One region of the Arthrobacter parietis genome, then DNA from elsewhere that is predicted to be linked to it. Evidence: predicted binding sites of a transcription regulator. Region 1 holds the regulator's gene; each other region holds the start of a gene.
What was found. Region 1 encodes LexA, which represses DNA repair genes until DNA is damaged. Its sites were predicted from a motif close to TCGAACANNTGTTCGA; they were not measured.
Positions count from the first base shown of each region.

Region 2: a site for LexA is predicted at 2,212-2,227, ahead of ABFX19_RS00400 (HNH endonuclease signature motif containing protein). Genes of this name have one in related genera too.
Region 3: a site for LexA is predicted at 4,174-4,189, ahead of ruvA (Holliday junction branch migration protein RuvA). Genes of this name have one in related genera too.
Region 4: a site for LexA is predicted at 2,503-2,518, ahead of ABFX19_RS13870 (HNH endonuclease signature motif containing protein). Genes of this name have one in related genera too.

Region 1 covers NZ_BAAAON010000010.1:254,181-261,448, forward strand. Annotated here, with positions in the region: gene ABFX19_RS15855 (ATP-dependent DNA helicase) at 1-1,812, shown strand, start outside; gene lexA (transcriptional repressor LexA) at 1,833-2,564, opposite strand; gene ABFX19_RS15865 (LysM peptidoglycan-binding domain-containing protein) at 2,855-3,244, shown strand; gene ABFX19_RS15870 (histidinol-phosphate transaminase) at 3,365-4,474, shown strand; gene hisB (imidazoleglycerol-phosphate dehydratase HisB) at 4,542-5,159, shown strand; gene hisH (imidazole glycerol phosphate synthase subunit HisH) at 5,156-5,794, shown strand; gene ABFX19_RS15885 (hypothetical protein) at 5,798-5,953, shown strand; gene priA (bifunctional 1-(5-phosphoribosyl)-5-((5-phosphoribosylamino)methylideneamino)imidazole-4-carboxamide isomerase/phosphoribosylanthranilate isomerase PriA) at 5,998-6,750, shown strand; gene ABFX19_RS15895 (SseB family protein) at 6,753-7,268, shown strand, end outside.
Region 2 covers NZ_BAAAON010000001.1:91,259-98,526, reverse strand. Annotated here, with positions in the region: gene ABFX19_RS00410 (RNB domain-containing ribonuclease) at 1-1,309, opposite strand, end outside; gene ABFX19_RS00405 (ferritin-like fold-containing protein) at 1,378-2,103, shown strand; gene ABFX19_RS00400 (HNH endonuclease signature motif containing protein) at 2,240-3,715, shown strand; gene thiE (thiamine phosphate synthase) at 3,798-4,448, opposite strand; gene thiO (glycine oxidase ThiO) at 4,596-5,729, shown strand; gene thiS (sulfur carrier protein ThiS) at 5,726-5,974, shown strand; gene ABFX19_RS00380 (thiazole synthase) at 5,976-6,767, shown strand; gene ABFX19_RS00375 (hypothetical protein) at 6,821-7,126, opposite strand; gene ABFX19_RS00370 (DUF3107 domain-containing protein) at 7,142-7,268, opposite strand, start outside.
Region 3 covers NZ_BAAAON010000002.1:632,333-639,600, reverse strand. Annotated here, with positions in the region: gene ABFX19_RS11160 (type 1 glutamine amidotransferase) at 1-669, opposite strand, end outside; gene ABFX19_RS11155 (MurT ligase domain-containing protein) at 666-1,937, opposite strand; gene pdxT (pyridoxal 5'-phosphate synthase glutaminase subunit PdxT) at 2,024-2,749, shown strand; gene ABFX19_RS11145 (YebC/PmpR family DNA-binding transcriptional regulator) at 2,733-3,491, shown strand; gene ruvC (crossover junction endodeoxyribonuclease RuvC) at 3,522-4,094, shown strand; gene ruvA (Holliday junction branch migration protein RuvA) at 4,229-4,858, shown strand; gene ruvB (Holliday junction branch migration DNA helicase RuvB) at 4,858-5,976, shown strand; gene ABFX19_RS11125 (preprotein translocase subunit YajC) at 6,171-6,638, shown strand; gene secD (protein translocase subunit SecD) at 6,708-7,268, shown strand, end outside.
Region 4 covers NZ_BAAAON010000003.1:370,733-378,000, forward strand. Annotated here, with positions in the region: partial or broken gene aztD (zinc metallochaperone AztD) at 1-1,029, opposite strand, end outside; gene aztA (zinc ABC transporter ATP-binding protein AztA) at 1,183-1,836, shown strand; gene ABFX19_RS13865 (GNAT family N-acetyltransferase) at 1,841-2,377, shown strand; gene ABFX19_RS13870 (HNH endonuclease signature motif containing protein) at 2,532-4,028, shown strand; gene ABFX19_RS13875 (NAD(P)/FAD-dependent oxidoreductase) at 4,180-5,430, opposite strand; gene folE (GTP cyclohydrolase I) at 5,502-6,107, opposite strand; gene ABFX19_RS13885 (helix-turn-helix transcriptional regulator) at 6,198-6,941, shown strand; gene ABFX19_RS13890 (helix-turn-helix domain-containing protein) at 6,949-7,268, opposite strand, start outside.

The DNA of each region.
Region 1 (7,268 bases):
ACAACCTCGATCGTCTCGACGGCCACCCTTGCCCTTCAGTCCCAGATCGTCAACCGCGATCTGCCGAGACTTCTCGAGACCCTGCGTGGTTCGCTTCCTCGGCCGGTCGACGTAGCGCTTCTGAAAGGCCGGGGGAACTATGTCTGCCGGCATAAGACGGCAGGAGGTTTCCCCGACGAGGATGATTCGGGAGCCCTCTTCTCACTCGACGGTGACACCGCGGCGCCGCATCCTGCGGCAGGACCTTCCACCCCGCTCGGACGCGAAATCGTGCGGTTGCGGGAATGGGCGGAAGAAACGGAGACCGGGGACCGGGACGAACTCCTTCCCGGTGTCAGCGACCGGGCCTGGCGCCAGGTATCGGTGTCCAGCATGGAGTGCCTTGGTGCGCAGAAGTGTCCCGTTGCTGAGGAATGCTTCAGCGAGCGCGCACGGGAGAGGGCAGGAAAAGCGGACATTGTCATCACCAACCATGCGCTGCTGGCGATCAACGCTTTCGAGGGGCTGGCGGTCCTTCCGGAGCACGACGTAGTGGTCATTGACGAGGCGCACGAGCTACACGACCGCGTCACGTCTGCGGTGTCTGGGCAACTGTCAGGAGCACTGATCGGCGCTGCGGCCTCAGCGGCGAGGCGCCATCTCGGTTCCAACACGGACACATTGGCGGCCGCACAGGATGCCTTCGAGAACGCGTTCGACGCTCAGCCCACGGGTCTGATGGCTGGGGGACTCGACGAGTTGCAGGAACTCGCGCTCGTGCAATTGCGGGAGTCATGCCGACTCGCGCTGTCCGAATCGAGTTCCGACGGGTCCTCCCAGTCGGCAGACGGTGGCCGCCAGATGGCACGCTCACGGCTGTTGGTATTGCTCGAATTGTCCGAACGGATGGTCGCCGCAGGTGGCGCGGGCGAAGTGCTCTGGTCGAGTCGGCCAAGTACCTTTACACCGGGCTCCGGTTACTCCGCAGCTGATGACTCCTCGCCTGCCACGATCAGCATTGCGCCGCTGTCGGTTGCCGGGCGTCTGAGGCGGGGATTGTTCGAGGACCACACGGTTGTGCTCACGTCAGCTACGCTCGCAATCGGCTCGGAGTTCGGACCGGTTGCCGGGTCCCTCGGTTTGACGGGCGAGGGAGCGCCGTCATGGACCGGCGTGGACGTTGGCAGCCCATTCGACTACCCCCGACAGGGTGTCCTGTACGTTGCCAAGGACCTGCCCAAACCGGGCCGCGGGACTTCCGGGGAACAACTGGATGAGCTGGAGGCGCTCATCAAAGCCTCCCGCGGAGGAGCGCTGGGACTGTTCTCTTCGCGGCGTGCGGCGGAGGACGCTGCTGACGCGTTGAGGGACCGGCTCGACGTTGAGATTCTCTGTCAGGGTGAATCTTCCATGTCCGCGCTGGTGAAGCAGTTTTCAGAGGAGCCCGACACCTGCCTGTTCGGCACTATGTCGCTGTGGCAGGGCGTCGATGTGCCTGGAACTGCCTGCCGGCTTGTCACCATCGACCGCATACCGTTTCCCCGACCTGATGATCCGCTCATGACTGCGCGGACCCGAGCTGTCGCAAAGGCCGGAGGCAACGGATTCATGAATGTTTCCGCTACCCATGCCGCCGTTCGTCTTGCGCAGGGAGCCGGCCGTCTCATCCGCTCCCACGATGATCGAGGCATGGTGGCAGTACTGGACTCCCGGCTGGCAACCGCGGGCTACGGCGGCTTCCTCAGGGCTGCGCTACCGCCGTTTTGGTCGACGACGGACCGCGCAACGGCGCTCGGGGTCCTCTCCCGGCTCGCTGAGACGCAGCGCGCCTAGCACCATGCCGCGCGCCTCGGTCAGAGCGCACGCATCACCGAGACAACTTTGCCCATGATGGTGGCGTGGTCACCGAGTATCGGCTCGTAATTGGTGTTCTGCGGCAGAAGCCAGGTGTGACCGTCACGCTGCCGGAAGGTCTTCACTGTGGCCTCATCATCGAGGAGTGCTGCCACCACATCGCCGTTCTCGGCTGTGCTCTGCTGGCGGACCACTACCCAGTCTCCGTCGCAGATCGCTGCATCAATCATGGAGTCACCTGAAACACGCAGCATGAACAGATCGCCGTGCCCGACGAGCTGCCGGGGCAGTGGCATGACATCCTCAACAACCTGATCCGCCAGAATAGGACCTCCGGCTGCAATCCGTCCGACCAGCGGGACCATTGCCGCGTCGACGGCCGACGATGCCCGCGCAGGTTCCTCTCTTTCGGCGGAGGAGGGCAGCGCACGCGGTGTGCTGTCACCGAGCGTGAGAGGAAGCAGGATTTCCATCGCTCGCGGGCGCTTGGGATCGCGGCGGATGTAACCCATGCGTTCCAGCTGTGAAAGCTGGTGCGTGACGCTGGACAGACTCGCAAGACCTACGGTGTCACCGATCTCGCGCATTGAGGGCGGGTAGCCGTGCGCAGCTACGCTGCGCTGAATTGTCTCAAGAATTTTTGTCTGACGTGCTGTCATTCCCTTTGGCATGGCCCTGCCGCGCGGCCTTCCGCGTCCGCGCTTCGCATCGGGCGAAGGCACCTCTGCCATGTCCTTTGCCGCACTGAGATCTGCCACGAGATGCATCCCTTCCTCCGGCCGGGCCCGGACTGCCGGCTCGCCAACCATTTTTGTCAGTGGCGGGTGATGAGCTGGTTTGTGAAGCAGCCGGACCGTCACCCTTACCAGGAACGCTAGGGGAAGCGGGACGCGTTTTCAAACATTTGTTCGAGTGAGTCTCGACAATATTAGTTTACAAGTGCTAATAATAAGTGCAGAGGAATAGAACACAGCTTCGAACAAAGCTGTGGGAGATCCACACAACGAGAAAGGTGGACGCCATGTCTACGCTCCATATCGCAGGATCAGCTTCCGTACTTCACCCAGAGGACCGTGAGAATAACGGGCCGGCTGCGGCGCCGCGCCTTCATCTCACCCGTCGCGGCTGGGTGGTTCTGGTGGCAATTCCGGTCGCATTGCTTGTTGCCGTACTGCTGGTGGTTGCTTCGTTCTTCACCTCCCAGGCGCAGGCAGCGACAGCCGGCGGTGACCTCACGGACACTGTCCGGGTCAGTGTTGCATCGGGGGAGACACTCTGGGCTCTTGCTGCCGAGTACGCGCCGGAACGTGATCCGCGAGCCGTCGTTGAGGAAATCGTCGAACTGAATGTTCTAGGCTCGTCGACCGTGCAGGCCGGGCAGTCGCTTCATATTCCGGTTGGAAATCCATAAGGAGCGGATCTGCTTCCGCACAGCGGTAGGCGCGCTGATTCTTCACAGGTTGGCTCGTAACAGTTCGCCCGGCTTCAGCGGAATTCTTCGTGGCGGATGGGGCGGCCTTAAACTCTCATGGTGACCGATCCGCTAGAACGCCTTAACAGACTGCCGATCCGCGAGAATCTGCGCGGCCTTCGACCATACGGTGCGCCCCAGATCGATGTGCCCATTCTGCTGAACGTCAATGAGAACACCCATGGCGTTCCGGAGGATGTTCGCAGTGCAATTGTTGAAGCAGTCGAGGGCGCCGTGGCGGGGCTGAATCGCTACCCTGACCGGGAGTTCACCGTGCTTCGCGAACATCTCGCCACGTACCTAGGGCACGGACTCACCGCGGACAACATCTGGGCGGCGAATGGATCCAATGAGGTTTTGCAGCACGTCCTCCTCGCGTTCGGCGGACCGGGCCGGACTGCGTTGGGATTTCCTCCCACCTACTCGATGTATCCGCTGCTCGCAGGCTCCACCGGTACTGGATACCTGACAGGTTCGAGGGATGAATCCTTCGACCTGGACGCTCGTACCACCGCCAGCGAGGTAGCCGCCACGGGCGCAAACATTGTCTTCCTGTGCAGCCCGAACAACCCGACCGGCACAGCGCTTCCCCTGGAGGTGGTTTCCGAGGTCTACGATGCAGGCGAAGCGGCGCAGGCAATCGTCATTGTGGACGAGGCGTATGCAGAGTTTTCCCACTCCGGCACTCCGAGTGCGCTGGAGCTCCTGCCCGGCAGGGAACGGCTTATCGTCTCGCGCACCATGAGTAAAGCCTTTGCGCTGGCCGGAGCCCGTCTCGGGTACTTGGCCGCAGCGCCGGAAATTGCGGATGCGCTTCGGCTCGTGCGTCTCCCGTACCACCTGTCGGCGATTACGCAGGCCACGGCTGTCGCGGCGCTGACCCATTCGGCGAAGCTGCTCGCCAACGTGGATGAGATCAAGCGGCAAAGAGACCGCATTGTGTCCGGGCTGACGGGGATGGGTCTGCCCGTTGCACCTTCGGACTCCAATTTTGTGCTGTTCGGAGGGCTCGATGATCCGGGCGCCGTCTGGCAGGACCTGCTTGATGCCGGGGTGCTTATCCGGGACGTCGGGATTCCGGGCCACCTTCGGGTGACCGCCGGAACGCAGGAAGAGACCACAACCTTCCTGAAAGCCCTCGAATCTTTGATCCGGCCGCGTGTCTCCTAAACTGGACCGGGACGCACATGCGGGCCCGCCGCCCGTCTCGCTGCCGAAACAACCGTAAGGACCATCCATGACCGCGGAAGCTACTGCCAATCGCGCTGCCCGACGTGAGCGGACCACGAGTGAGTCGTCGGTGTTCGTCGAGGTCGATCTAGACGGCACCGGGCGCTCGGAGATCAGCACGTCCGTGCCGTTCTACGACCACATGCTGACGGCCCTGGCGAAGCACTCATTGATCGATCTCACCGTGAGGGCCACCGGCGACACCCACATCGATGTCCACCACACTGTGGAGGATGTAGCAATCACATTCGGTGAGGTTCTGCGCGAGGCTCTCGGCAACAAGGCAGGTATCCGGAGGTTTGGTGAGGCAACTGTGCCCCTGGACGAAGCTCTCGCCAATGCCGTCGTCGACATTTCCGGGCGCCCCTATCTGGTTCACTCGGGTGAACCCACAGGCCAGGAGTACCACCTCATCGGCGGACATTTCACGGGGTCCCTGACGCGCCATGTCTTCGAGGCGATCACCCTGCACGCCCAGATTTGCCTGCATATGACGGTCCTTGGCGGCCGGGATCCGCACCACATCGTCGAGGCCCAGTTCAAGGCTTTCGCCCGCGCCCTGCGCGCCGCGGTTGAACCGGACCCACGGGTGAGCGGAATCCCTTCCACCAAGGGAGCGCTATGAGTGCGCCGAAAGTGACGGTTCTCGACTATGGTTCCGGGAACATTCGTTCGGCGGTGCGGGCACTGGAACACGTCGGCGCTGAAGTCACGCTGAGTTCAGCGGCTGATGATGTCCTCAACGCCGACGGGCTCGTCGTGCCCGGTGTGGGAGCGTTTGCCGCCGTCATGCAGGGCTTGAAAGAGGTTGACGCGCTGCGCATGATCGGCCGTCGTGTTGCCGGCGGTCGCCCCGTCCTCGGAATCTGCGTCGGGTTGCAGATCCTGTTCGAGGAGGGCGTGGAACACGGCGTACGGACCCAGGGCATGGGGGAGTGGCCAGGTACGGTCGAACGGCTCAAGGCGGAAGTTGTGCCGCACATGGGCTGGAACACCGTCGACGCCCCCGCCGGGTCGGTGCTTTTCGAGGGCATTGCTGAAGAGCGCTTCTACTTCGTTCACTCCTACGGTGTGCAGGAATGGAACTTCGACGTCACCCAGCCGGCTATGCGGCCGCCGCTCGTCACCTGGTCCACGCACGGCAGCCCGTTCATTGCCGCGGTGGAGAATGGTCCACTCTCCGCCACGCAGTTCCACCCCGAAAAATCCGGCGACGCCGGTGCGCAGTTGCTGCGTAACTGGACCGGCAGCCTTCGCTGATCCATGTGGAGCCTGATTCTCATGGGACTGGCGGGGCTGCTGATCGGCGGCGTCGTTTCATTCCATCGCCAGCAGATGCCCCGCGCGCTCACCATCAGCTTCGGCGTTCTCGCCGTCCTGGCGCTGCTCGCCGCGTACCTGCTCACCCTGACCCCTTAGCCGTCCAACTGCGCCGGCGCGAATCTTAAGAACAAAGGAAGCGAATGAGTCCCTTCACCGAATCGCCCATCCTCGAACTGCTCCCTGCGGTTGACGTGGCCGACGGCCAGGCCGTCCGGCTGGTACAGGGAGCGGCCGGCAGCGAAACAAGTTATGGCGATCCACTCGATGCCGCACTGCAATGGCAGAACGACGGCGCCGAATGGGTCCATCTCGTTGACCTGGACGCGGCCTTCGGCCGGGGATCAAATCGCGATTTGCTTGCCCGCGTCGTCAAGGAACTGAGCATCAAAGTGGAGCTCTCCGGCGGGATCCGGGATGACGCGTCCCTGGACCAGGCGCTCGAGCTCGGAGCGGAGCGGGTAAACCTCGGCACCGCGGCCCTGGAAAATCCCGTGTGGACAGCCAGCGCAATTGCCCGCTACGGCGACGCCGTGGCCGTCGGTCTCGACGTTCGTGGCACCACCCTGGCTGCCCGCGGCTGGACGGAGGAAGGCGGTGACCTCTGGGAGGTACTCGCCCGCCTGGATGAGGCCGGCTGTGCTCGCTATGTCGTGACTGACGTGACCAAAGACGGAACGCTTCGGGGTCCCAACCTCAAGCTCCTCCGGGAGGTGCTCGAGAAAACCGAGCGGCCCGTGGTGGCATCCGGCGGCATCTCCAGTTTGGATGACCTTGCCGCGCTCCGGCAGTTGGTCCCCGATGGGCTTGAAGGCGCCATTGTAGGAAAGGCCCTCTATGCGGGCGCCTTCACACTACCGCAGGCGCTCGACGTCGCGGGGCTCCCGGAGCGCTAGCCATGGCAGAGCGAAGGCTTCCTGCCCACATCGAAGCGGCGCTGAGCGGTAACATCGCTGACTCGGCAGGCCGCGCCTGGGAAGGAAGGGATCTTTCCGGCGGCGGGAACCCGCTGCACGCCTTCGACAAGGACGACGGCGCGGTGCCGGCGGTTTACGCCGCTGCCCTGCAGGCTCTGGTGCACGGCGCCGCTGATGAGGCCGCAGTGCTGCGGGCGCTGACGGAAATCCGTGTCTTCGTACCGGTGATCGCGCAGCTTGGCGGCCCGGAAGCTGCTGATGATGTCACTGCAGCTCCCGGGGACCGGCACCATGAAGGTGACAAGGAAGCCGACATGGCGCTGGTAACCATCAAGGCGCCGGACGGGCGGAGCGCCCTGCCGGTCTTCACAGCCACGGCGCACCTCCAGAGCTGGCATCCGGAGGCCAGGCCCGTTGCGGTCTTCGCCTCCCGGGCAGCCCTGGCCGCGGTATCCGAGAAAGCTGAACTCATGGTGGTCGATCCGGGCGCAGAAGTG
Region 2 (7,268 bases), on a different contig from region 1:
CGGTGACCGACGCGTCCGGTAACGGCTTCGAGCCCGTGATGACGACGGCGTCGAACTCCTCGCCCACGCGGTTGCTCAGCAATGCTGCCTCCACGGCAGCGATCGCGCCGCTCTCCAGTCGTGAAGCCAGCTGATTCGAGGACGACATCAGAGCATTCAGTTCCGGAAGGGCATTCCGAACCCAGTCGGGAACATCCCTGCCGGCACACAGCGCTTCGCAGGTCACCAGGACAAATCTGTCCACCAGGCGCCTGAGAGGTGCGGTGGTGTGGGCATAGGGTGCGGCGATCGCCGCCTGCTCAACTGACTCGGGAATAGCGCCGTCGAACGATGTATAGCCGGCGCCGCGAAACAGTGACGCAGCAGCATGCATGAGTGAAAGCTGGCGCGGATCTGAGGTGTCGAGGCTGCGCAGGAATTCGCCGTAGGGGACGTTCGCGGGCCAGGAGCGCCCGAGCGCGCGGGCCTGGTGCCGGAACCGGGCAAGGGACGTCTCGTCAGGGGCCGGCATGGTGCGGAGTATCCCCACGCCTCCCTCGAGCATGATTTCGGCGGCCGCCATGCCCGTCATCAGCGAAAGCTGTGCGTTCCAGTCTTCAGACGCAAGGGGCGGGCGCGTGACGATGAAGTAGCGTTCGCCGTCGTGCGCGATTTCCTGCTCCGGAAGGTTCAGGCTTGCGCCGCCGCGCTCCTTCTCGAGTGCGATGCGCTTGGTTCCAATCTCCTTCAGGAGGGTCAGGTTCTCCGCGGCGCCGCCTGAGTCGAGGTCTTCCTGCACCTGGTCGTAGGTGAGTTGCGCACGGCTCCTGACCACAGCACGCCCGACGACGACGGACTCCACCTGTGCGGCCTCGTCCAGTTCGAACTCCCAGACGAAGGCGGACCGGTTCCTGCCCGGCAACAGGCTGGCTGCGTCCTCAGCGATTTTCTCCGGGTGGAGGGAGATGCGGCCGTCCGGTGCGTACATGGTCTGGCCGCGAAGGCGGGCTTCCGTGTCTATCGCACCGCCCGGTGCCACGAGGGCGGGAACATCCGCAATGGCGTACCAGACGCGGTAGCCGGATCCGGCGCGCTCCAGGTGAAAGGCTTGATCCAGATCGGTTGATCCGGGAGGGTCGACTGTGATGAAGCCGAGACCGGTGAGGTCACGTTCCGGCGGTACGAATGAGTCCACAGCAGCCTTCGCCTCCGCCAACACCTCAGGCGGGAAGTCGGCGCGCAGTTCCAGTTCCTGCCGGAGGCTTTCCAGCGCTGCGGTGAGCTGTACCTGGGAGTCCCGGTTGCTCAGATCCAGATGAGAATACGGCACAGTGCCCACCGTAGTACACAGTCAGCTGGAGCAGCGGAAGGAATCGGCGCGCGGGTACCCTTGTTCCCATGACTGCCTTGCATCCGCCTTCCCCGTCGAGCCCTTCGCCAGCATCCCCGGCGGAGAGGGCCGGCACCGGGTTGGGGCCGCTCAATCAGTTTGTTGTCGACCTGTTCGGCGTCATGGCTTATGGCGAGCTTTCGGCGTTTGAGCGCTTGTCCTCGGATGCTCGTTTCTCCCCGACCCTGCGGGACCGGGCTGCGCTGGGACGGCTTGCCGTGACGGAATTCGAGCACTTCGAGATGGTCAGCGCGCACCTTGCGGGCCTCGGTGTTGACGTTGAAGAGGCAATGCGGCCCTTTCAGGCATCGATCGACTCCTTCCACGAGCGGACCCGCCCGGCTGACTGGTACGAGTCGCTGATGAAGGCCTACGTCATTGACGCAATCTCCGGTGACTTCTACAGCGCGCTCGCTGAACACCTCGACGACGACACGCGGGAGATTATTGCCCGTATCCAGTCAACCGCCGAGCAGGGAGGTCTGCTGCAGCCACGGTTGAAATCAGCTCTTTCCGACGATCCCCGGCTCGCTTCGCGGCTTGCGCTGTGGGGACGCCGCCTGGTGGGGGAGGCGCTGACCCAGGCACAACGCGTGGGCATCGAACGCCAGTTCCTGGGCGGGCTCCTGTTCAAGGGCTCTTCTGCGGATCATGAACGGCAGACTGCCCAACTCTTTGCGCAACTCACCCGTAATCATTCGCGCCGTATGAGTTCGTTGGGGCTAACGGCCTGAGTGGAGCTACCCGCGACGTGGGGGTGTTCAGCGGTTGGCGATTCCTTCACTGGCATGTGGATAAGTTTGTTCCACTAGTCCTGCACATTGGTGGTTTTCGGTCGCGGTTAGTACACGTGTTCGATAAAATTTTGGTATGGCCGTCGCACTGCTCGAACCTCGCCCGGAGGATGCTTCCGTCCTGGGTGGAATGCGTTCGGACCTACAGGTCTTTGCGCAGCAGCTGGAATCGACATACCTGACGCTTAGCCCGCAGGAGGCCGCGGTGACCCTGGTGGAGGTCGAGCAGCTCTCCAACCTGGTCGATCACTTGCAGACTGTGGTTGCCCGTGCCGCTGAGGACCACCAACTCGCTACCGTTGACGCCCTAGATCCGTACAAGAACACTGCGGACTATTTGCGGGCGAAAATCGGTATCAGCCGCTCCGAAGCGAACCGCCGGTTACGGCTGGGTCACGACGTCCTGCCCGAGGTTCCCGGGCCGGGAGCCGCGCTCGTACCGGCCCTGGGTGTGCTGGCTGAAGCGACCAAGGTCGGTGCGCTCAGCAGCCGTGCTGCGACCATCATCCGCAACTCCGTACACCGGGTGTCCACTGTCGCGACCGGCCGTGAGCTGGATGCCATGGAAGAGCACCTGGTCCGCCAGGCCGTCGAGTCCGACGAAGACGTCCTACGGGCCCTCGCCCAACGCTGGGAAGACATCATCGACCAGGACGGCCAAGAGCCCACCGAAAAAACCCTCCGCGCACGCCAGGGTGTGTTCCTGCGCGGCAGACGCCACGGCCTGCACTTCATGGAAATCGGCGCCACCGACGAACAATACGAACACCTCATCACCGTCATGAACACCGCCACCAACCCCAGAACCCACAGCACCACTGGCAACGGAGACCGCACGACCGACGGAGACGGCACGACGGACCGCGGCAAAGAAGCTCTAACCAGTCCGGGCCAACCGACCCGTGAACAGAACCTGCTCGACGGACTCGTCTCAGCATGCCGGATCGCGCTAACAGGTGATGGTCTTCCAGCGACCGGAGGACACCGACCCCAGGTAATGGTCACCATCAACTACCGCGACCTCCTCAAAGACCTGACAAGCAGCGGACACGACGGGCACGGTGGACACGACGGGCATTCGGTCTTCGCCCAACAGATAAGCGCCCGCAGCATCCGCAAACTCGCCTGCGACGCCGACATCCTCCCGCTCGTCCTCGGCGGGAAGGGGCAGGTCTTGGACATTAGCCGTGCCCAACGTCTCTTCCCACCGCATCTGCGACGGGCGCTCGTGGCCAGGGACAAGGGGTGCGCGTTCCCCGACTGCACCACGCCCGCAACCTGGTGCGAAGCCCACCACATCATTCCCTGGGCTGCAGGCGGGACCACCAACATCAGCGACGGCGTGCTGCTCTGCACCCGACACCACCACCAGATCCATGAGGGAAATTGGACAGTCGAATCAGTCCACGGAATCCCCTGGTTCACACCACCCAAATACCTCGACCCGCAACGAACACCCAGACGCAACCGCTACTGGCAAGTAGAACAAGCCATCCACAACCACCTCGCGCGCTCTGACACCGGCACGAGCTCCAACGCAGAGCCACCCTGACCAACGGCACCGCCCCGGCGCCGGCGGTGCGGGCTGGCGCGGGCGCTGGTTGTGGGGGACACACCGGTTGCGGAGACTACAGCTAGGCGGGAAGTTGTGCCCGGAGCTTCGCCGCCGCTTCCTGCGGATCATCCGCCTCGGTAATGGCCCGGACCACGACCACTCGCGCCGCGCCAGCCGCCACCACCTCTTCTACGTTCAGCAGATCGATTCCGCCAATGGCAAACCAGGGCTTCAACGCCAAACCCTCACGGGCCCGGTCCGCCTCCAGCCGCGCAGCTTCGCGCACCAGTTCGAGGCCCACGGCGGTCCGCCCGGGCTTGGTCGGCGTGGCCCAGACCGGGCCAGTACAGAAGTATCCGACGTCGTCGTTCGCTGCAGCACCGGCCACCTCCGCAGGTGAGTGCGTCGAGAGCCCTATGGTGCCGCCGTCGTGCAGGAATTGTTGCGCGAGCGCAGGAGGAAGGTCCCGCTGCCCAACATGCAGTACCGGGGCGCCGCTGACCGCGGCGATGTCTGCGCGGTCATTGACGGACCAAAGCTTCCCGTGTGCAACGGCGGATGCACGCAGCACCGAAAGCAGCTCGAGCTCCTGTGCGGCTTCCAGGGACTTGTCCCTTAATTGGATGATGTCTACGCCGCCCTCGAAGGCAGCGTCAACGAAAGCGTCGAAGTCTTTTTGCTGTGGTCTCGAATCCGTGCACAGGTAAAGGTGGGCAGCGCTCAGTTTCATACCCCTACAATAAGGGGGTACTGCGGGAGCCGTGCCGCGTCCGGGAATCACCGGTCTGCCACACGGCTGAGAGGGCGTCCGACGCCGACCGCGTTGTGAGAACAACGAACCTGATCCGGATCATGCCGGCGTAGGGAAGGACTCCTGGTGGAGAAACACGTGGACGTCGCTGTGATCGGCGGGGGCATCATTGGGCTTGGGATCGCCTGGGAAGCGATCCGCAGGGGGCATTCGGTCGCACTGGTGGACCCGGATCCCGCAACCGGCGCCACTCAGGCCGCGGCAGGCATGATCGCCCCGGCCAGCGAACTGCATTACCGCGAAGAGCACCTTCTCGAGCTCACGGTGGACTCCGCATGTCGCTACCCGGACTTCCTTTCCTCCCTCGCCTGGACGGGAATTGATCCCGGCTACCGCAAAACCGGCACCCTGGTCCTGGCGATCGACGGCGCCGACCGCACCGCACTCGCTGACCTCCGAGACGTACAGACCCACCATTCCCTGTCCGTTGAACAGGTGTCCCTCCGCGAGGCACGCCGGTCGGAGCCAATGATCGGACCAGCTGCCACCGCGGCGTTCTCCGCGCCGGACGACCACCAGGTCGATCCGCGGAAGCTGGCCGCAGCGCTGCTGGCTGCCCTCGGCGAACGCGGACGCCTGGTCCAGGCACGAGCCTCCGGCCTTGATTATGACGGCCGTCGTGTGACAGGCGCGATCCTTGAAGACGGCAGCGTCCTTCCGGCCCGCCACACTGTCGTTGCGAACGGTCTTGCGGCCGCACAACTTGCAGGGCTGCCGTGCCGGCTTCCGCTGCGGCCAATCTACGGTGACATCCTCCGCCTACGGGTACCCGCTGCACTGCAGCCGCTGCTCAGCCACACCGTTCGCGGTCTGGTGCGTGGTACGGCCGTCTATCTGGTTCCCCGCGCGGATGGAACCGTTGTACTCGGCGCAACAATGCGCGAGGACGGCAACAGCGGCGTGTCAGCAGGGGGCGTCTATCAACTGCTGCGCGACGCCCGCCAGCTCGTTCCGGCCGTTGCTGAGCTTGAACTAGAGGAAGCGCTGTGCCGCGCACGTCCCGGTACGCCGGGCAACGCGCCGCTGCTCGGTATTGTCCCCGGAGCTGACGGACTGATCATTGCAACCGGCTTCTTCCGCCACGGAGTACTGCTGACGCCGGTGGCGGCCGCGCTATGCGTGGACCTGCTGGAGGGCAAACCGTGCCCGCCGGGCCTTGAGCGGTACAGGCCGGATCGTTTTGAGGAAGGACAAGCATGAACGCATTGGCCAAAACCGTCACCGTGAACGGGGTGCAATCAGCTACCCTCGCCCTGGACCTGTTGCATCTCGTGGCCGAGCTCACCAGCAGAAATCTGACACCTACCGGGCAACCGGCTGACGGGTCACGCCTTGGTGTGGCCGTGGCGGTCAACTCGGCGGTCATTCCGCGTAGCGAGTGGTCCGGCTGGGAACTGACTGAGGGCGACGACATCGAACTCGTTACTGCCGTACAGGGAGGATGACATGGACCCGAGCACAACGCTGAGCGCCGACACCCTCGTAATCGACGGAATCCCGTTGAACTCCCGGCTGATCATGGGAACCGGGGGAGCGCCCAGCATGGAGGGACTCGGTGAGGCGCTCGCTGCATCAGGGACGGAACTGACCACCGTCGCAATGCGCCGCTACACACCGGAAACAGGAGCATCGCTGTTCCAGCTCCTGCACTCGCAAGGGATGCGTATCCTGCCGAACACCGCCGGATGCTTCACTGCGCGTGAAGCCGTTCTGACTGCTGAGCTTGGCCGGGAGGCACTGGAAACCAACTGGGTCAAGCTCGAAGTCATCGCCGACGAGCACACCCTGCTGCCGGACGCCCTGGAATTGGTGGAAGCAGCCGAAACGCTGGTGTCCCGCGGGTTCACCGTCTTTGCCTACACGAACGACGATCCCGTCCTCGCCCTGCGACTTGAGCAGCTGGGTGCAGCCGTGGTCATGCCGCTGGGTGCACCGATCGGCACAGGACTGGGCATCCTGAATCCGCACAACATTGAGCTCATCGTGTCCCGCGCAGGAGTCCCCATTGTGCTCGACGCCGGAATCGGCACGGCGTCGGATGCGGCCTTCGCGATGGAGCTGGGCTGTGACGCGGTTCTCCTGGCCACAGCGGTAACCCGCGCCCAGGACCCCGTGGCAATGGCGGCCGCGTTTCGGCACGCTGTTCTGGCTGGTCGTCTGGCGTCACGGGCAGGAAGGATACCCAAACGTGAGCATGCGCTCGCTTCGTCACCACACGATGGCCGCGCTGATCTCTAGCTGCACCGATTAGCTGTGCCTCTTGGCTGAATCGCCTAGCGGAAGTCAGCTGATCAGCGCCGCTTGAGAATTGCAGTCATGGCCTCTGCGTCTGCCTGCTCGCGGTGACGGCCGAACCGCCAGGCGGCACACGCGGTCACGATGGTTGCTGCAACCAGCGGTAGGAGCCAGACCATCCAGAACAGATCAGGATGGTATCCCAACCCCGCGAACTGCAGAATGATCCACAGGATCAGCGCCGAGCTGAGGGAGATCCCGGGAAGCAGCAGCATTCCATATCGATGATGTCGCCGGTCAGCAAACCAGGCGAAGAAACCGATGGAGATGGCGACGCCGGTGACCACAATCACCGAAACCATGGAGGATCACTCCGGCTAGAGAGCGCCGAACCCGATGCGGCGCGACTCGCTCTCGCCAATCTCGACGTAGCCAAGAACACCGGCGGGAACGATGACCTGGCGCCCCTTGGAATCGGTCAGGCGAAGTTCTGCGCCACCGTTC
Region 3 (7,268 bases), on a different contig from region 1:
CTCACGGATCAGGAAGTCGGCAACCGCGGGATTCTTCGGCAACAGTGAGCCATGGAGGTAACTGGCGACGATGTTGAGGTGCCGGGCTCCTTCATGGTCCTCCTTCGAGTTATTGCCTTCACCCTTGGTCACGGTGGCGAGCGGACGGACGTTTGGACCGAGGAAGGTCTGACCGCTGTGGTTCTCATAGCCGTGGATGTCGCCGAACTCCTCGCTCCGGGCGACCACGTTCCCGATCAGCCGCTCCGACCCGCCATGCGTTTCGATGTCCAGGATTCCGATCCCGGGTATCACTGTGCCGTCATGGGTCTTGAAGAAGTTTCCGAAAAGCTGGTAAAGACCGCAGATCGCGAGCATGGGCGTACCGTCCCCGGCAAGCGAGCGAAGATGGGCTGCATTGGACTGCAGGTCCTGCTGGATTACAACCTGCCCGCTGTCCTGTCCGCCGCCGCCGATGAGGATGTCCACGTCTGAAGGGAAGGTGTCCCCGGCATTGTGTTCGAGGATCACCGCCTCATACCCGTGCCAGGCGAGGCGCTGCTTGAGCACCAGCACATTGCCCCAGTCGCCATAGATGTTCATGTCCCGCGGATAGAGCTGCAGGATCCGAACGGCGCCCTTACTCGCGGGCGGGTTAGCGGGAGAGCCCGCAGGAGTGCCGGAACTCATGAAACCACCTTCACATCGGTAATTTTGGACAGGTCCCTGCGGATCGCGAGCATCGCGGTATAGGTGCAGAAGATCCGCTTCGGGCGGTCCTTCGCACCGCGGATGAACCTGCGGAGTGCTGATCCGGTGTCAGGATCGATGTCCTGAACGGCGACGTCGTCGTACTGCAGTCGCAGTGCCATGTCATATGCGCGGACGCCGCTGACCATGTCCACGCCGCCGGCCCGCAGGCTGTCGAAATCAACGTCCCAGAGCCATGACATGTCCCGTCCATCGGCGTAATTGTCATTGATCGCGATCATGGTTGCGTAGCCTGCAGCATCGAAGGACTTCAGGCCCAGGCGGAAGCCGCTCGGATTCTTCACCAGGACAAGCTCCAGGGGCTGGCCGTCCACCAGCAGGGATTCCCCGCGTCCGAAGGCCGGCTCAACCGCTGCGAGCGAGCGCAGCATCGCGTCGCGTTGTGCCTCACCGCCCAGGATGATCCTCGCCATTGCGAGCGCCGCGGCGGCGTTGAAGATGTTGTAGACGCCGCGGAGGCTCAGGTCGACGGTGCTTGCCTCGCCGTCCATGCTGAACGTAGCGGTATTGGATTCGACCGTTTCAAGCACGACGTCGGCGGGCAGGGAAGAGGCTGGTGCTGTTCCTGTGGCGCCGCGAAGGTCATCATCGCTGGGAAAGGTGTCCCGGAGAGATTCAGCCAGCCCGAAATAAGCCACCGCGGCGTTGCGGACCGATGGTGCAATTGAAGCGACCCGCGGATCTTCCCGGTTCAATACCACCGTGCCGGTGGTCTTTACTGCGATGTGCTCGAGCAGCTTGGTGGTCTTGTCGATCTCACCGAAGCGGTCAAGCTGATCCCGGAGGACATTGAGCAGCAGAGAATGGGTCGGAGGGACCAGATTCACAAAGTGGACGGCGTGGGCTTCGTCCAGTTCCAGGACGGCGACGTCGGCTCTCAGCCGTCCGCGCCAGTCCACCTCGCCGAGCAGCGCGGCGGCAACGCCCCTGGTGAAGTTGCTTCCCGTCCGGTTGGTGAAGACTTTCAGCCCCTGGCCCTCAAGGAGTTCGACCACCATCTTGGTGGTGGTGGTCTTCCCGTTGGTGCCGCTGACGACGATGATGCCCTTGGGCAGGTTTCGCAGCGCCCGCGCCATGAAGCCTGGATCGATTCGTTCGACGACCAGACCGGGAAACGCCGAACCACCGCCGCGCAGACGCGTGAGCGCCCGAACTGTTTTGCCCAGGGGCACGCTCAAGGTAGACAGACCAGACATGGTGTCTAACTTATCGCGCTTTCGTTGCCTACCCGGTATGGCGCCCGACAGTCCCAGCGCCAAACTAGACTGGGTCGGTGACTTCCACCATTTCCCTTGGCGGTGCCGCCCTGCGCGTTGGCGTTCTCGCAGTGCAGGGCGACGTACGCGAGCACATCCGGGTGATCAAATCCTTGGGCGGAGAGGCGTCAGCCGTCCGGCGCCCCAGCGAGCTGGAGCAGGTCGAGGGCGTTATCATCCCCGGCGGGGAGTCGACCACCATGGACAAGCTGACCCGCGCGTTCGGGCTCGCCGAACCGCTGCGCGAACTCATCCGCGAAGGGTTCCCGGTCTACGGGTCCTGTGCGGGAATGATCATGCTCGCGGACACCATTGCTGATCCCTCCGTTGACCTGGCGGGCAATCCCCAGCAGACCATCGGGGGCCTGGATATCGTGGTCCGCCGCAACGCCTTCGGCAGGCAGCGCGAGTCCTTCGAGACGGACCTCCCGTTTGAGGAACTGCCTGGGAACGGCTCCGACGTCCACGCGGTGTTCATCAGGGCCCCGTGGGTGGAGAAGGTAGGGGAGTCGGTGAAGGTCCTCGCACAGGTCGAGGCACCGGATACGCCGCCCGCCGAGCACGGTGCCCACACTGGGCGTGACAGTGCCAGGGCACAGCCGGTCGCTAGGATTGTTGCAGTTCGCTCAGGAAACCTGCTCGCCACGAGCTTCCACCCGGAAGTGACCGGTGAGCATCGCATCCATGAGCTTTTCCTATCGTTGATCGCACAAAGAAGGGCAGAGCATGTCGGGGCACTCTAAATGGGCTACCACCAAACACAAGAAGGCCGTGATTGACGCCAAGCGCGCCAAGTCTTTCGCGAAGCTGATCAAGAATATCGAGGTGGCGGCCCGCGCCGGCGGCGCTGACCTGGCGGGCAATCCGGCCCTTGAGCTTGCCGTGCAGAAGGCCAAGAAGACGTCCGTTCCCATCGACAACATCAACCGGGCGGTCAAGCGCGGCGCTGGGCTCACCGGCGAAGTCGTCGACTACTCAGAGATCATTTATGAAGCGCGCGGACCCCAGGGTTCGGCGCTGCTCATCGAATGCCTCACGGACAACAAGAACCGTGCAGCCTCGGAGGTCCGGGTCGCCATTACCCGAAACGGTGGATCAATTGCTGATCCCGGATCGGTCGCCTACCTGTTCGCGCGCAAAGGCGTAGTCTCCCTGCCGAAGAAAGACTTGTCGGAGGATGATGTCCTGATGGCAGTCCTGGACGCAGGCGCTGAAGAGGTGAAGGAGTCGGGTGAATCATTCGACGTTCACTCCGAGCCCACAGACCTCCGCGCGGTCGTCGCGGGTCTCGAAGAAGCCGGTATCGAATACGAGACCGACGAGGTCGAGTTTGTCCCGTCGATGCAGGTTGAACTCGATGCGGACGCCGCACGCAAGTTCCTCAAGCTCGTGGACGCGCTCGAAGAGCTCGACGACGTCCAGAACGTGTACTCGAATGCGGAGCTCGGCGATGACGTGCTCGCTGAGCTGGAGAGCGACGATTAGTTTCCGCTCCGCCCATCTTGGGGGACACCCGTGACACTGCGGGTCATGGGTGTTGACCCGGGGTTGACCCGCTGCGGACTTGCCGTGGTCGATGTCGAACCGAACCGGCGCGCCACTCTGGTGGCGGTCGGTGTGGTCGGTACGCCGGCTGACCACAGCCTCGATCGCCGCCTGCTGATGATCGCCGAGTCAGTGGATGTGTGGCTGGACACGCACTCACCGGCGGTGCTCGCCGTCGAACGCGTTTTCAGCCAGCTCAACGTCAGCACCGTCATGGGTACCGCTCAGGCTTCGGGCGTGGTGATAGCGGCGGCGGCGAGGCGGGGCATTCCGGTAGCGCTTCACACACCGACCGAGGTCAAGGCGGCAGTGACGGGTAACGGCCAGTCTGACAAGGCCGCAGTGACCAAGATGGTGACGAAAATCCTTCGCCTCGCAACGCCGCCCACCCCTGCCGACGCCGCTGATGCACTGGCACTTGCCATCACGCACGCCTGGCGAACCGGAACTACGTCCTCAGCCCGAAGCCAGGGTGGGGTTGGCCAGACCGCAGCCCAACGGCTGTGGGCGGAAGCGGAAGCGAAGGCGCGTCAACGGCGATGAACCTACTCCCGGGTAGTCTGCGTGCCGGAGTACATCGGTGTGGCGGCGCCGGATAGTCCGCGCCGGGACGTACGCTGATTCGTAGATATGTTCGGTGATATTCGTTTCGATTCTCAGCATCTGGAGCCCAGCGCATGATCAGTTCTCTGACCGGGACCGTAAGCCATGTGGGCCTGCACTCGGCCGTACTCGACGTCAACGGGTTCGGAATGCAGGTACAGGCAACGCCCCAGACTCTTTCCACCCTCCGGCTTGGCAACCAGGCCAGACTCAACACCTCGCTGATAGTCCGCGAGGATTCCATGACCCTGTTCGGATTCACGGATGCCGACGAGCGTGAGGTGTTCGAGACACTGCTGGGCGTCAGCGGCGTAGGCCCACGGTTGGCGCTGGCGGTGCTCGCGGTGTACGCCCCGGCGGCCATCCGCACCGCCGCATCGTCCGGGGATGACAAAGCATTCAGCAAGGTGCCGGGGATCGGCCCCAAGGGCGCGCGACGCATTGTGCTTGAACTCGCTGACAAACTCATTCCGCTTGAGACGGATACCCCAACTACAGCTTCCGGCGCCTGGCAGTCACAGGTTCTCGCCGCGATGATGGGTCTGGGCTGGTCGGAAAAGGACGCCGGCTCAGCCATCGACGCCGCAGTGAAGGATTCTCCAGAGATTGCGGCATCTGGGGATGTCGGTTCGATCCTGAAGCTCACACTGCGCCGGCTGGGCCAGGATGGCGCCCGCAGCTCGGCACGGGCTTCGGTGAACTGATGACAGATCAGGAACAGCCCCTTGTCTCGCCGGCCGTGGATCCGGAGGACCGGGCGGTCGAGGCAGCCCTGCGGCCGAAGAACCTGGATGATTTCGTCGGTCAGGCAAGAGTGCGCCGCCAGCTGTCCCTCGTCCTCGAAGCATCCCGGATGCGTGGCCGCAGCGCGGACCATGTTCTCCTTTCCGGACCTCCCGGGCTCGGAAAGACCACCCTGGCGATGATCATCGCCGCGGAGATGAATGCGCCCCTCCGCATCAGTTCAGGCCCCGCCATCCAGCATGCCGGAGACCTCGCCGCTATCTTGTCCTCGCTGACCGAGGGGGAGGTGCTCTTTCTCGACGAGATCCACCGCATGTCGCGCCCTGCGGAAGAAATGCTGTACATGGCAATGGAGGACTTCCGGGTAGACATCATCGTGGGCAAAGGGCCGGGCGCAACAGCGATTCCGCTGGATCTGCCACCTTTCACCCTGGTCGGCGCCACCACCCGCGCCGGGCTGCTGCCGGGTCCGCTGCGCGACCGGTTTGGATTCACCGGCCATCTCGAGTTCTACTCCACGGCGGAGCTTGAGCTCGTTCTCCGGCGCTCGGCCATGATGATGGACATGCGGGTCAACTCCGCAGCCTTTGCTGAGGTAGCCGGACGTTCCCGCGGCACCCCCAGAATCGCGAACCGCCTCCTCCGGCGCGTTCGTGACTGGGCACTTGTGAACGGCGTGGACGTCATCGATGCACGGTGCGCCGGATCCGCTCTGGATATGTACGAGGTTGACGCCAAAGGACTCGACCGCCTCGACCGGTCTGTGCTGACGGCGCTTGTGACAAAGTTCAATGGAGGGCCGGTGGGACTGTCCACTCTGGCCATTGCAGTAGGGGAAGAACCCGAGACCGTGGAAACGGTCGCCGAGCCGTATCTCGTGCGCGAGGGGATGCTCGGCAGAACGCCGCGCGGGCGAATCGCCACAGCAGCTGCGTGGGAACATCTGGGTCTGGTCATGCCTGCATCAATCGCAGCAGCCATGCCCGAAGGACTTTTCCCGGTCTACGAGGATGATCCCGTTTCCGGGGTCGAAATGGCGCTCGGGAGCGAAACGGAATGGAGCCGCAACAGCGGCTAGTGCGAAAGTTGAGGCCCATTCCCCGTAGACTGTTCTGACGTGTGGCGCAGCGCACGGTCAAAGCTTTGGAAACACTGCTGGCTTAATAGTCAGGCAGTGCTCCCGCGGACCGCGCGCAGCCGCGGAACTTCAGCGTCGGAATCACCTGCACCGCAGCCGACTGTGCTGACCAAATATAGGAACGGATCTTCTCTGTGCTCGCAAATGTAGTTGCCCAGACCACCGAGCAGACGGGTGGCGGGTTTGACATCTTCAGCCTGCTCCTCCCGTTGGCTCTCGCCTTTCTGATCTTCACCATGTTCCGCAAGCAGCGGAAGATGAAAAAGCAGGTCGCGGAGCAGCGCACCCAGATGGTCCCGGGTACCGAGGTCATGACCAACTTCGGTCTCTTCGGCACCATCGTTTCCCTCGACGAGGACAACAACAAGGCCCTTATCGAGCTTTCCCCGGGTGTTACCGCGACCGTTCACTCCCAGACCCTGAGCAAGGTGGTCGCCCCGGAACCGGTGGTCGAGGAAGAGCACAGCGTTCCCGACGACGCCTCCTCACTGACGGACCCGCTCAGCGATGCTGACCGCCCGCTTCGCGAAGAGACACCGGAAGAGTCAGCCGAGCGGCTGAACAGGGAAAACGCGCGCGACCGAAACGACAAAGACCAGTAACCTGCGACACGGCCGTACTCCTTCGGCCCGTCACGTCTCGAATTCCAACACCCAAAGGATTCACGCACCATGGCACGAACCGGCCCAGGCTCCGCCGCCAAACGTACCCTCGTATGGCTCGGCGTAGTCTTTGCACTCCTCGCCTTGCTGCTCGGCGGAGGCTCGCTGTGGAGTAACGCCAGCTGGGCACCGAAGCTCGCCCTCGACCTCGAGGGCGGTACCCAGATGATCCTCGCACCCGAGGTACAGGGCAGCAGCGAGGAAATAACCCCCGAACAGCTTGACCAGGCGGTCGAGATCATCCGGCAGCGCGTCGACGGCAGCGGTGTCGCCGAGGCCGAGATCAGCACGCAGTCGGGACAGAACGTCATTGTCGCGCTCCCGGGCATCCCTGAACCGGAGACGCGGGAACTGATCCAGGCATCGGCCCAGATGGAGTTCCGGCCCGTGCTTTTCGGAGGCCCTGGGCTTGCCCCGGCGGCTGAGACGCCGACGCCCGAAGACCAGCTTCCCACTCCGAGTGCCGAACCGACTGGTGCCAGCGATCCCAACTGGATAACCCCCGAGCTTCTGCAGGAGTTCGAGTCGACTGACTGCACCAGTCCGGAGGCACTTGAGCCTGCAGTCGAG
Region 4 (7,268 bases), on a different contig from region 1:
CGGAGTCTGCTTCAGTTCACCGGTTCCGGTGATTTCCCCGGATTCCACATCAACTGCATGGATGGAGTTGGTTGACGGGTCGGTGATGTAGGCAGTGTGGTCTTCGACGAAGACGGTTGGTCGCGGTTGCTGCCATTCGAGCGGTTCCTCCCACTCCCCAATCACCGGGAAACTGTTGGTCACCTCGGCGGTCTCAGGGTCAATCACGTGCAGCGAGCCGTCCGTGCCCAGGACCAGCCCTTCACCATGCGGACCGCGGGCCAGTGACCGGAAGCTGTAACTCGTGCCGAGGTCGACCAGCGTGAGGTCCTTAGTCTCGGTGTTGATCAGCGAGATCGTGTCGGGGCGCTCAAGTTCGGCGTCGGGATCCTGCTTGTAATCGCCAAGTGTGATGACCGATTCCTCAGACCCTGCCTGATTGCCGATCCGCCCGTACTCGGTGGGGCTGTCGAGCTTGGTGATCTTGCCGTCAGCGTAGATAAGGACGCCGGTCTGGCAACCGATCACCACGGCTTCCCCTGCGGCCGTCGCCTCACCGTGTACACCCGGGCAATCCTCGTTACGGGCGATCTCCTTGCCGTCTTCGTCGAAGACCACAATGCCGGGGCGTTCTTCCTCGTTGCTGAGCGTCAGCACCAGTTCACCGCTGGAAAGCTCGACGGCGACACCATGGTGCGCTTCCTCCGTCGAGTAGGTCTCGACTTCCGGCTGGCCTTCGGCGAGGTCACTGGATTCGAAGACTGTCACCTCGCCGGTTCCGTCGCTGAAGAGGATGGTCTTGCCGTCGTGGCGGACCACGTGACCGGGCTTGCTCGTGGGAAAGGCGATGTCCGTCATCACCGGTTCCTCAGCGTGGGAGGTGCCGCCGTCGGTCCAGGCTCCGGTGTCGAGCACTTCGAAGCCTTCGGCGGTCGAGATGATGACGTGGCGTCCATCGCCGGCCGGATTGATCCGGTTGAAGCCCTCCATCGGGAAGTCGCCCAGCACCTCGAAAGTGTCTCCGTCGAGCACCTGGATGCCGCCGTCGTATGTGGTGACTACGCGAGGGGTGGGTTCAGCAACGGTTACTGCGGCGTCGGCTGCACGAACGACGCGCTCAGGGGCTCAAGTAACCATTCCATCGCGACTCATCCTATATTGATAATGAGAATGATTCGCACATAAGGAGAAATGATGGTGATTGTGAGCGGCGTTCGATACGCCTATCAGGGCAGGCGCGCGCTTGGGGAGGTGTCTCTCGCGCTCGAGCGAGGGGTGCACACCGTGGTCACGGGCACCAACGGCTCAGGAAAGTCGACATTGCTGGCGTTGGTTGCCGGCGCGCTGAAGCCGCAGTCCGGATCGGTGACCCTCACCACCAGCCGCCGGCCGGCCTTTGTCATCCAGCACACGCGGACCTCGGAGATCCTTCCCTGTACGGTGCGTCAGACGGTCGAGATGGGACGGTGGCCTCATCGTTCCTGGCTGTTGCCGCTTGGTCCGCAAAATCGCCGTATCGGGCGGGATGCCATGGAACGCTTGGGGATTTCGGGCCTCGCTGATCGGCAACTCGCCGGGCTTTCCGGCGGGCAACGTCAGCGTGCGCTTATTGCGCAGGGGCTGGCGCAGGAATCGGACATCCTGATCCTTGACGAGCCCACGGCCGGCTTGGACAGTGCGGCACACCGGCTCATCCGCTTGGCGGTCGACGAGGAACTGCTGCGTGGCGTGACCGTCATCGAATCGAGCCACTCGCCCGAGGACATCGAGCGAGCGGAGCGGGTAGTCACACTCGAGGCGGCCTCGTCATCTCCGATACAGGATCGATGTTCCGTCCGGCGATCAGCGCTACCCTGACTTCGTGACCGTTGTTATTGACCATGCCACCGCGAACGACGCCGGCCCCCTCGCCACCCTGGCTGCCGTCACCTTCCCGCTCGCTTGTCCACCGACGTCGCACCCCGACGACATTGCACACTTCATCGCATCAGAGCTTTCCGAGGAACGGTTCACCCAGCACATAGCGGACCCTGACAAGATCTTGCTATGCCTGCGGGAGGACGGCCACCTTCTTGCCTGGAGCACGTTGGTCAAAGGACTTCCCAAGGACGAGCAAGTGCGGTCTTCTCTCTCGCTTTTCCCGACCATCGAGCTGAGCAAGTTCTATGTGCACCCGTCGCATCATGGACAGGGTTCCTCGTCGCACCTCATGGAAGCGTCACTGGAGATCGCGGCGAAGGGAACCGGCGCCAAGGGAATCTGGCTCGGCACGAATGACCGCAATGCCCGTGCAGTCCGATTTTATGAGAAGCACGGATTCACCCGCGTGGGGGCAAAGACGTTTCAGCTTGGACGGAACGTGGAAACGGACTTCGTGCTGGAGCGTGCGTTGGGCTGAGTGCGGTTTGGCAGGATTGTGCCAGTCGAGCGGCGTGCGGCTTGAGCAGGGGTGCCTACCCCCACGCCGGGGTGTGGATAAGTCCGTTTGACTTGTCCTGCACATTGGTGGTTTTCGGTCGCGGTTAGTACACGTGTTCGATAAAATTTTGGGTATGGCCGTCGCACTGCTCGAACCCCGCCCGGAGGACACGTCTCTCCTGGGTGGGATGCGGTCCGGCTTACTGGCTTACGTGCGGGATCTCGAGTCCAACTACCTGACGCTTCGGCCTGAGGAGGCCGCGGCAACGCTGGTCGAGGTTGAGCAGCTCTCCAACCTGGTCGACCACTTGCAGACTGTGGTTGCCCGTGCCGCTGAGGACCACCAACTCGCTACCGTTGACGCCCTAGATCCGTACAAGAACACTGCGGACTATTTGCGGGCGAAAATCGGTATCAGCCGCTCCGAAGCGAACCGCCGGTTACGCCTCGGACATGACGTCCTGCCCGAGGTTCCCGGGCCAGGAGCCGCGCTCGTACCTGCCTTGGGTGTGCTGGCTGAAGCGACCAAGGTCGGTGCGCTCAGCAGCCGTGCTGCGACCATCATCCGCAACTCCGTGCACCGGGTCTCCACTGTCGCGACCGGCCGTGAGCTGGATGCCATGGAAGAGCACCTGGTCCGCCAGGCCGTCGAGTCCGACGAAGACGTCCTGCGGGCCCTCGCCCAACGCTGGGAAGACATCATCGACCAGGACGGCACCGAACCCACCGAAAAAACCCTCCGCGCACGCCAGGGTGTGTTCCTGCGCGGTAGGCGCCACGGCCTGCACTTCATGGAAATCGGCGCCACCGACGAACAATACGAACACCTCATCACCGTCATGAACACCGCCACCAACCCCAGAACCCACAGCATCACTGGCGAGGCCGACGGAGACCGCACGACCGACGGAGACGGCACGACGGACCGCGGCAAAGAAGCTCTAACCAGTCCGGGCCAACCGACCCGTGAACAGAACCTCCTCGACGGACTCGTCTCAGCATGCCGGATCGCGCTAACAGGTGATGGCCTTCCAGCGACCGGAGGACACCGACCCCAGGTAATGGTCACCATCAACTACCGCGACCTCCTCAATGACCTGACAGGCAGCGGACACAGCGGACACAGCGGACACAGCGGACATGACGGGCATTCGGTCTTCGCCCAACAGATAAGTGCCCGCAGCATCCGCAAACTCGCCTGCGATGCCGACATCCTCCCGCTCGTCCTCGGCGGCAAGGGTCAGGTCTTGGACATCGGCCGTGCCCAACGTCTCTTCCCACCGCACCTCCGGCGGGCGCTCGTGGCCAGGGACAAAGGCTGCGCGTTCCCCGACTGCACCACACCCGCAACCTGGTGCGAAGCCCACCACATCATCCCCTGGGCTGCAGGCGGAACCACCAACATCCACGACGGCGTGCTGCTCTGCACCCGACACCACCACCAGATCCACGAAGGAAACTGGACAGTCGAATCAGTCCACGGAATCCCCTGGTTCAGACCACCGACATACCTCGACCCGCAACGAACACCCAAACGCAACCGCTACTGGCAAGTAGAACAAGCCATCCACGACCAACTTGCAGACACGGTCAGTCACGTGTCCACGAGCATCGGCACGGCACCACCCTGATCAGCGGAAATGCCGCCGTAGCCGGCGTCTTAGCGAGCGCAGCACCGCCAAGTCAACTGTGCCCCGAGCGCGTGGCAGAGGTGACAGAACCGCGAGCGCACGTGGCAGGCGTCGATTCCAGATCAGGCGGCCCTCGGATCCCGCTCCCCCATCAGGCAGTTTTCAAGTCCGAGTCCGGATCAGTGAGCACAGCCCGGTCCACAGCCCTGCCGCTCCGGATGAGATCCTGAATTTCCTCCTGCACGTCCCACACATTGACGTTCATGCCGGCTACCACCCGGTCCTCGCGGAGCCAGAAGGCAACAAATTCGCGATCTTCGAGGCTGCCCCGGACCACCACGTCCGCATCTTTTGTCAGGGCACCGTAGCCGGAATACTCCATGCCCAGATCGAACTGGTCTGTGTAGAAGTACGGAATGTCGTCCAGCACAGCGTCTCGGCCGAGCATCGACTGTGCGGCCACTTTCCCGCCGCTAATAGCGTTTGCCCAATGCTCACTGCGGGCATACTGGCCCGTGACAGGATGCAGCGCGCTGGCCACATCCCCAGCTGCAAAGATGCCCTCGGCACTGGTCCGCAGCCCCGAATCGACCTGAATACCGTTCCCGATGGTAAGCCCGGCTTCCTCTGCAAGCGCCGTCTGCGGCACCACGCCAATGGCGATCACAACAAGATCCGCGGACAAGGTTTCACCCGCATCGGTCACTACTGCAGTGACACGGCCTGCATCGTCACCCCTGATCTCTTTCGCCGAAGCCGGCAGCCTGAACTGAACACCAGCTTCAATATGGCGATCCATGAAGACGGTGCCAAGCCTGGGACCGATCGCCGCACTCATCGGGACCTCTTCCAACCCGAGCAAGGTGACCTCATTGCCAAGTTCCCGTGCAGTTGCGGCAACCTCCATACCGATCCAGCCGGAACCGATAAGCACGAGGTGACGGCCACCTCCTGCCAACTCTAAGTGAAGACGCTGACTATCCGTTTTCGTACGGAAGTAGTACACCCCTTGGAGATCGGTACCTGGCAGGTTCAGCTGACGGGGAACAGCGCCCGTAGCGAGCAGGAGCCGACCATAGGAAAGCGAACGGCCGCTCGACAAAGCAACAGTACGGGCGGTGGGATCCACACTGACCGCCTCATCCGAGGTGAGGAGTTCGATGTCGTTCTCTGCGTACCACTTCTCGGGATAGGGCAGGAGTGACTCCTCGCTCTCCTTGCCGGCAAGGAATCCCTTCGACAGCGGCGGACGCAGATAGGGCGCCTGACCTTCCGCCCCAACGAGGACCACAGGACCAGTGAAGCCTTCTTCGCGCAAAGTTGCGGCCGCCGTCGCGCCCGTCAGGCCTGCCCCAATGATCACCATTGCGTCATCAGATGCCGGGAAACTGGTGTTGTCCATGGATACTCTCTCTTCTGGTGGGGTGGCCTGCGAATGCGCGGTGCCACGAAGCGTTGATTCGGGCAGAAGCGTTAGTTTGGAAATTGGTCGCGTAGCGGGCCCCCGACTGCGAGGTCGCCATAGAACGTCGCCGTCCGGGTAGTGGTACCGGCACTCTGCACACCGCGCAACGACATGCACAGGTGCTCTGCCTCCAGCACCACACCGACTCCACGCGGATTGAGCAGGTCCAACAGCCAGTCCGCCACCTGCTTGGTGAGCCGCTCCTGCACCTGAAGGTCACGTGAAAACATCTCCAGTGCCCGCGCCAGTTTGGACAGACCGAGAAGTCGTTCCCCCGGCAGATAGCCGATATGCGCGATTCCCCTGAATGGCAACAGATGATGCTGGCACAGTGAATTGAATGGGATGTTCTTTACGAGCACCAGGTCGTTATACCCCTCGTCATTCGGGAAGGTAGTCCACGAGGTGGTCCGGGGTGTCAGCATTTCCTCGAAAGCGCCCGCCACGCGGCGCGGGGTATCGCTGAGGTGCGGATCATTCACGTCCCGCCCGAGCGCACGCAGCAAGTCGGCCACCGCCAACCTCGCTGCTGGCAGATCGATAGCCCCGACAGAGCTGTCCTGCTCAATGTCGTCTTCCAACAGCCGGAGCGCAACCTCTGAATGCGATGACATGGCGTCCCTCTTTCTAAATATTGTATTGTTGACTTTAGAAGCGCACACTGAAGAAGTCAATGGTGAACAAACTCCAGATAGGCTCGGCATATGTCTGACTTCGAGGGCAATCCAGGCCCAGCAGCGCGCTCAGGTCGCGGCGCATCAGATGCCATGCTGCGCCTGCACGCCAACCTTGATGAACGGCTGGAGTCAGTAGCAACCCTTGGTGACCCTGTCCGACGCGAGGTGTACCAAACCCTCCAGCGCAACGCCGAAGCAATGACCCGAAACCAACTGGCAGAACTCACCGGGCTTTCGGCCAGTACCTTGCTGTTCCACTTGGAGAAGTTGGTGAATGCAGGACTCCTCAACGTGGAGTTCCGAAAACTCGGTGAACGTAGCGGGCCGGGGTCAGGCAGACCGGCAAAGCTATATCAGCTTGCTCATGCAGAGGTGACGGCATCGGTTCCGGACCGCCGCTACGACCTCGCCGCCGAGTTGATGGCGGCCGCAATCGAAGCTTCCATTCGCGAGAACGTTGCCATCCAGCGTGCGCTGTCAAAAACCGCGTACGACGCCGGTCGTCGCCTTGGCCTGAAAGCCGGCAGCATCGACGGGGTGCTTGATTCGTCCGGCTACGAACCGTATCCGGACGGAGATGGTGGCTTCCTGTTGCACAACTGCCCCTTCCATCGACTGTCGCGCAGCCATTCGGAGGTGGTGTGCGGAATGAACGGCGCGCTTCTCTCCGGCGCACTCGAAGGCAGTGGCGACGTCACACACGCGGTAACGCCTGACCCCGAGGGACCTCACTGCTGCGCACGCATCACCCGGCGCACCGACGCCAGGTAAGCTGCGCTTACGTCGTCTTCGCCCGAAGATGCAGCCGCTCCCCCTGACGGCCAAACAGGCTGAGGAACTCCACCGCATGCCTGTCAGCCTTCCCAAACCAGTGCGGTACCCGGGTGTCGAACTCAACCGCTTCACCGGCGGGCAACACCAGGTCGAGCTCACCGAGGACCATCCGCAGGTTCCCGTTCAGTACGTACAGCCACTCGTAACCCTCATGTACCTTGAGGTCCGGCTCCTCCAGTGCCATTTCGGCATGCAACACGTGCTTGTAGGCCTGAATGCCGCCTGGCCTGCGGGTGAGCGGAACCACCGTTCCGCGACCCATGT